3 regions of the Streptomyces sp. NPDC047971 genome follow, and region 3 is predicted to be linked to each of the others. Evidence: riboswitches for the same ligand, from Rfam matches in the RefSeq annotation. Region 3 holds a riboswitch; each other region holds the start of a gene.
The links. A riboswitch is a leader RNA that binds a small molecule or an ion and turns the genes downstream of it on or off. The one in region 3 is predicted to bind cobalamin.
Positions count from the first base shown of each region.

Region 1: linked by a shared signal. The riboswitch ahead of metE (5-methyltetrahydropteroyltriglutamate--homocysteine S-methyltransferase) and the one ahead of AB0D99_RS03635 (energy-coupling factor ABC transporter permease) in region 3 are both predicted to bind cobalamin.
Region 2: linked by a shared signal. The riboswitch ahead of cobN (cobaltochelatase subunit CobN) and the one ahead of AB0D99_RS03635 (energy-coupling factor ABC transporter permease) in region 3 are both predicted to bind cobalamin.

Region 1 covers NZ_JBEZNW010000007.1:1,309-3,483, forward strand. Annotated here, with positions in the region: gene metE (5-methyltetrahydropteroyltriglutamate--homocysteine S-methyltransferase) at 1-1,070, opposite strand, end outside; cobalamin riboswitch at 1,283-1,437, opposite strand; gene AB0D99_RS09215 (glyoxalase superfamily protein) at 1,572-1,904, opposite strand; gene AB0D99_RS09220 (aldo/keto reductase) at 2,026-2,175, opposite strand, start outside.
Region 2 covers NZ_JBEZNW010000010.1:158,245-160,419, forward strand. Annotated here, with positions in the region: gene AB0D99_RS13155 (cobalamin biosynthesis protein CobG) at 1-457, opposite strand, end outside; cobalamin riboswitch at 722-880, shown strand; gene cobN (cobaltochelatase subunit CobN) at 916-2,175, shown strand, end outside.
Region 3 covers NZ_JBEZNW010000002.1:240,238-242,412, reverse strand. Annotated here, with positions in the region: gene AB0D99_RS03640 (energy-coupling factor ABC transporter substrate-binding protein) at 1-294, opposite strand, end outside; gene AB0D99_RS03635 (energy-coupling factor ABC transporter permease) at 294-992, opposite strand; cobalamin riboswitch at 1,021-1,217, opposite strand; gene AB0D99_RS03630 (PTS fructose transporter subunit IIA) at 1,290-1,694, opposite strand; gene dhaL (dihydroxyacetone kinase subunit DhaL) at 1,691-2,175, opposite strand, start outside.

The DNA of each region.
Region 1 (2,175 bases), on a different contig from region 3:
CAGCGGCGGATCCGCGGGTCGATGTCGTGCTCGGCCGTCGCGTCCAGCGGGACGTGCAGCAGGGAGCAGGACGCGGCGACATCGACCCGGTCGGCGAGGCCGAGCAGGGTGCCGAGGGTGGCCAGCGACCTCTGCAGGTCGTTGATCCAGATGTTGCGGCCGTCGACCACCCCGGCGACCAGCCGCTTGGCGCGCAGGCCGCCGACCGCGGCGAGATCCGTGAGGTTCGCCGCGGCGGAGCCGGTGAAGTCGAGGGCGAGGCCCTCCACCGGGGCGGCGGCGAGCACCTGGAGCGCGTCGCCGAGGCGGTCGAAGTAGGAGGCGACGAGCAGCTTGGGCCGGTCGGTGGCGGTTCCCAGATCCCGGTAGGCGCGGGCGGCGGCGTTCAACTCGGCCGGGGTGCGGTCCTGGACGAGCGCGGGCTCGTCCAGCTGCACCCACTCGGCACCGGCCGCGCGGAGATCGGCGAGCACCTCCGCGTACACCGGGAGCAGCCGGTCGAGCAGGGTCAGCGGCTCGAAGTCGGGGGCCACACCGGGGGCGGGCTTGGCGAGCAGCAGGTAGGTGAGGGGGCCGACGAGCACGGGCCGCGCGGCCAGGCCCAGCCCGAGGGCCTCCTTCAGCTCGGCCACCTGCTTGGCGGAGTCGGCGGCGAAGACGGTGTCGGGTCCGAGCTCGGGGACCAGGTGGTGGTAGTTGGTGTCGAACCACTTGGTCATCTCCAGCGGCGCCACGTCCCGGGTGCCGCGGGCCATCGCGAAGTACCCGTCGAGCGCGTCCGCCTCGACGGCGGCGCGGTGGCGTGCGGGGACGGCGCCGACCATGACACTGGTGTCCAGGACGTGGTCGTAGTACGAGAAGTCGCCGGTCGGCACCTCGTGGATGCCGGCGTCGGCCAACTGCCGCCAGTTCGCACGGCGGAGGCCGGCCGCCGTCCGACGGAGGTCGTCGGCGGTGACGCCGCCCTTCCAGTAGCCCTCGACGGCCTTCTTCAGGTCGCGGCTCCGCCCCTGGCGGGGGTAGCCGTACACGGTGGCTCGTGCTGCCGCGGCTGCGGGCTTCGCTGTCACGGTCTCTCCTTCGCGAGATGTGTCCGGAAACATCCCCGGAGACGGGACGCGGACGCGAAGGAACGACAGAACGCGCGGGCCACGCCGCGGGAGAACTCCGCACGTGCCGCTCGCCATGTCCTCCCCCTGGACTATGTCCGGGGGACTCCCAACCCGCCCACGAGGTCACCGGGATGTCCGCGCGCGGAATCGTCCGCGTGCGGGCAACGGGCAGGTCTTCGGACTCGCGAGCACGCCCACCGGATCGAACCGGCGGACACCTACTGGCCGTCGCTTCCCAGGACCTCGCGGTCCCAGTGCGTATGACGGCGGTCGTTCCCGCTCACCGCTGCGGGGCAGTCCCGGATTCCCACCGGGTTCCCTCTTACGACGCATCCCGCCTGGCGGACGGGGCGAACCAGCTGCCCCGCCAGACTAGGGGGCGCGACCGCTCAGCGGCGAGCGGAGTCCACCATCCGGATACGGAATCAGGACAACGCGGTGCCCGCGCGGAGCCCCGCGTCATGTCCTGGGCGTTCCGACGCGGAGCCGGTTGCCGTCCGGGTCCCGCAGCTCGATCTCGCGCGCCCAGGGAGCCTCCTCCACCCGCGCCCCGAACTCGGCGGCCACGGCGTCGACATCACGCACACGGAGGTAGACCAGGGTGTCGGGGCGGGCGTCGCCCCGGTGCTCCGACAGGAACAGGCGGACCTCGCCCCGGGCCACCTCCACGAACGCGGGAAACCCGGGCTCGAAGCGGTGGACCCACTGCTGGGTGAAATCGAGCCGCTCGTACCAGGCGACGGCCGCCGCCGCGTCGCTGACCCGGAGGACCGGGATGACTGCCTCGTCCATGCGACGCATCGTCGCAGACACCTCTGACATCCGCCCGGCACCCCGCACGGGGTGCCGGATCCGCGCGCTCCGCGCGGCGGAGCCGGACCGCGCCCGACGCCGAGCGCGGTCCGGCCGGGAGTCAGCGGCCGCGGCGGCGCAGCTCCGGTTCCGTGAGGGACGGCGGGACGTAGCCCGCGTCGCGTGCGGAGAGGGTGGTGCCCGGGGGCACGATCTTGTCGATCCGGTCGAGGACGTCCTGGCTCAACCGGACCGTGTCCGCCCCGAGCTG
Region 2 (2,175 bases), on a different contig from region 3:
ACCGGCCGGAGAGCGCCGCCGCCCAGGGCGCGGAGCGCAGGTGGGCGTCCAGTTCGCGGGCCCACAACTGCACGTCGGCGGCGCCGAGTCCGTCGAGACCCGAGGCCGGGGAGGCGACGATGTTGCGGACGCGTTCGTGGGTGGGGGAGGGCAGCAGGCCCGCCTCGGCGAGGAGCGCCGCGAGCCGCGCCCCGCAGTCGTCGGCGAGGCCGCGCAGCTCGGCGTTGCCGCGGGAGGTGATGCTGAGTCGCCCGTCGCCCAGGGTCTCCGCCGCGCCGGCCAGGATCTCGACCTGACGAGGGGTCAAACAACCTCCGGGCAGGCGGAGTCGGGCGAGGCGGCCGTCGTCGGCGGAGTGCAGGCGCAGCGCCCCGGGGCACGCGTCGCCACGGTCCCGTATGCGAGGTTCGCCCGGGTCGGGCGTCGGGGGCGGGGTGGGCGGCATGGCGGCGAGCATACCGACGGGCCACCGGGCGGCCACCGGGTGTGATCCGGCCACGAGGAAGCCCTCACCGGCCGCGATCCGGCCATGAGGATCCCCCCACCGGCCGCGATCCGGCCGGGCCGCCGGGCCACCGTCGCCCGGAGCGCCTCGGTCCCGCCGCCCGGGGCGCCTCCCGCGCACCGTCCGGTCCTCGCCCGTCGTCGCGGCGTCGCGACGACGGTCCCGCCCGCGGTGTGATCCGGCCGACTCCGCCACCCGCACCGGCCCGTCGACCGCACGATCTACTATGCAGACGGCATGGGGTCCCAGGACCCCGGGGAGGAAGCCCGGTGAGAATCCGGCGCGGTCCCGCCACTGTGAGCCGGCCCGGACGTGCGCGAGCACGACCCCGGGACCGGTGAGTCAGGAACTCCCGCCGTCCATACGACCACCCGGGGCGCGGACAACCCCGAGGAAGGCCTGCGCTCGCCATGCTCCTGCTGCTGTCGCACTCCGACACCGACCTGCTCAGCGCCCGCGCGGCCGGCGGCCCGGTGGAGTACCGCTTCGCCAACCCCGCCCGTCTCCCCCTCGCCGACCTGACCGGCCTCCTGGCCGAGGCCGAGCTCGTCGTCGTCCGCCTCCTCGGCGGCCTCCGTTCCTGGGAGGACGGCCTCGACGCGGTGCGCGCCGCCGGGAAGCCGATGGTCGTCCTCAGCGGCGAACAGGCCCCCGACGCCCAGCTGATGGAGGCGTCCACCGTCCCCGTCGGTGTCGCCACCGAGGCGCACGCCTACCTGGCGCACGGCGGCCCCGCGAACCTGGAGCAGCTGGCCCGCTTCCTCTCCGACACCGTTCTGCTCACCGGTCACGGCTTCGAGTCCCCGGCGGCCGCCCCGACCTGGGGCCCGCTGGAGCGCACCGCGCGCACGTCCACCGGCCCCACCGTCGCCGTGCTCTATTACCGCGCCCACCACATGAGCGGGAACACCGGCTTCGTGGACGCGCTGTGCGGGGCGATCGAGGACGCCGGCGCCCGGCCCCTCCCGCTGTACGTGGCCTCGCTGCGGGCCCCCGAGCCGGAGCTGCTCGACCGGCTCCGCACCGCCGACGCGGTCGTCACCACCGTCCTCGCGGCGGGCGGCACCAAGCCCGCCGAGGCGCAGGCCGGCGGCGACGAGGAGGCATGGGACGCGGGCGCGCTGGCCGCGCTCGACGTGCCGATCCTCCAGGCGCTCTGCCTGACCGGTTCGCGCGCGGCCTGGGAGGAGAACGACGAGGGTCTCTCCCCGCTGGACGCGGCGAGCCAGGTCGCCGTCCCCGAGTTCGACGGCCGGCTCATCACCGTTCCGTTCTCGTTCAAGGAGATCGACGAGGACGGTTTGCCCGCGTACGTCGCCGACGCCGAACGGGCCGCCCGCGTCGCCGGGATCGCGGTCCGTCACGCCCGGCTCCGCCACATCCCGAACGCCGAGAAGAAGCTCGCCCTGGTCCTGTCCGCGTACCCGACCAAGCACTCCCGGATCGGCAACGCGGTCGGTCTGGACACCCCCGCCTCCGCCGTCGCGCTGCTGCGCCGACTGCGGGAGGAGGGATACGACTTCGGTCCGGTCGAGGACATTCCGGGCCTGGTCTCCGGCGACGGCGACGAGCTGATCTACGCCCTGATCGAGGCCGGCGGGCACGACCAGGACTGGCTGACCGAGGAGCAGCTGGCGAAGAACCCGGTCCGCATCCCGGCGGCCGACTAC
Region 3 (2,175 bases):
CTCGCCCTGCTTGCGGCCCCGGTGCACGCCGAAGTAGTACGCGAGCACACCGGCGCCGAGCGCCGCCTGGAGCGAGAACAGCGCCGACTCGATCTCGCCGGACGGCGGCTCGTACAGCGGGCTGAACCACGGCTCGTAGTCGGGGGCGATCTCCGTGATCGCCGCCTCCGCCTCGCCGTCGGCGCCGGCGAACGGCTCCTCCTTGTGGTCGCCCATCCCCAGCACCAGCGGGAGGACGGCCAGGGCCGCCACGACGAGCAGCAGCAGGGTGTTGATCTTCGCGTTCCGGCTCATCAGGCGCTCGCCTCCGCCTTCTCGGTCTTCTTCCGGGACGGGAGCAGGACCCCGAGCCGGGTCAGGTCCCCCTTGCTGGACTGCTTCAGCAGGCGCATCACGAGCACCGTGAGCAGCCCCTCGCTGACGGCGAGCGGCAGCTGCGTGACGGCGAAGATGCCTCCGAACTTGGCCAGCGCGCCGAGCACGCCGCTGCCCGGGTCGGGGAAGGCCAGCGCGAGCTGCACGCTGGTGACGCAGTAGGTGGAGATGTCGGCGACGAAGGCGCCGAAGAAGACGCTCACCATCAGCGGCACGTTGGACCGGCGGAGCAGCCAGTACGTGCCGAAGCCGGCCCAGGGGCCGACGATCGCCATCGAGAAGACGTTGGCGCCGAGTGTCGTGAGCCCGCCGTGGGCGAGCAGCAGCGCCTGGAAGAGCAGCGTGATCGTGCCCAGGACCGCCATCACGGGCGGCCGGAACAGGATCGCGCCGAGCCCCGTGCCCGTCGGGTGCGAGCAACTTCCCGTCACCGACGGGATCTTCAGCGCGGAAAGGACGAAAGTGAACGCACCGGACGCACCGAGCAGCAGGGTGGACTCGGGGTTGGACCTGACCTCACGGGTCAGCGCACGGACGCCGTGGACGACGAACGGAGCGGACGCGACGCCCCAGGCGGCCGCGTGCACAGGGGGCAGATACCCCTCGGCTATATGCATGGTTGGGAGACCCTCTCCAGCACCTCGTGGATGGACAACGCACCTTGGCCGGTCTCCTGGCTGACGGGTCATGCCGTCGCGGCTCCGCCTTCCCACACCGCCGCGGTCTCCCGCGGTGGTCCAGTGGCTTCCCCGGAGGGATGGAGCCGGACTTCCCGATCACAGTGGCGAGGGCCGCACCGGTTCCACACCGGTTTCCCGTACACCAAGGCGGTGTGACAGTAGTGGGTTGACCAGGCGCATCACAACACGGAGGCGTCGTGGGACGGTGTGTGACAGATCTCGCGCGCGCCCCCCTCACTCCTTTCGATACGTGTACGCCTCCGACGCGGCGGCCGTCACGGCGGCCAGATCCCCGCCCGCGCTCGCCGTCACGAGGGCGGCGACAGCGCCCTCGACGAACGGCGCGTCCACGAGCCGGGCGCCCTTCGGCAGCTCGTCCTCCTCGGCGAGGAGAGCCTTGACCGTCAGCACGGCGCTGCCGAGGTCGACGAGCAGCGCCACACCGGCGCCCCGGTCGACCTCGTGCGCCGCCGCGGCGATCAGGTCGGAGCTGGTGCCGAGAGCGCCGTCCGGTGTGCCGCCCGCGGGGGCGATCGGCGCGGTCGCCCCGCCGCCCGCGAGACCCCGGGCCAGCGAGGCGACGGCGGCGGCCACCTCCGCGCTGTGCGACACGAGGACGATCCCGACCGGCGCGGTCATGCGGCGGCCTCGGCGAGGGCGTCGACCAGCAGCGCGGACGAGGTGGCCCCCGGGTCCTGGTGTCCGACGGAACGCTCGCCGAGATAGCTCGCCCTCCCCTTGCGCGCCCGGAGCGGCACGGTCGCGAGGGCCCCCCGCTCTGCCGCCTCCCGGGCGGCCGCGAAGGACTCGCCGAGCCCCTCGGCCGCCGGAACGAGCGCGTCCAGCATCGTCTTGTCCCCGACGCGCGCCCCGCCGAGCTGTCCGACGGCGGCGACCCCCGCGGTCAGCGCCGCGGCCAGCTCCTCCCGCGTCACGCTCGGCGCGTCGCCGAGGGCCTTCCCCGTCCGCCGCAGCAGCGTCCCGTACAGCGGACCGGACGCGCCGCCCACGGTCGAGATCAACTGCCGCCCGGCGGCGACGAGTACGGCCCCCGGCGTCGCGGGCGGCTCCTTCCCCAGCGTGTCCGTCACGGCGGCGAAACCGCGCCTCAGATTGGCCC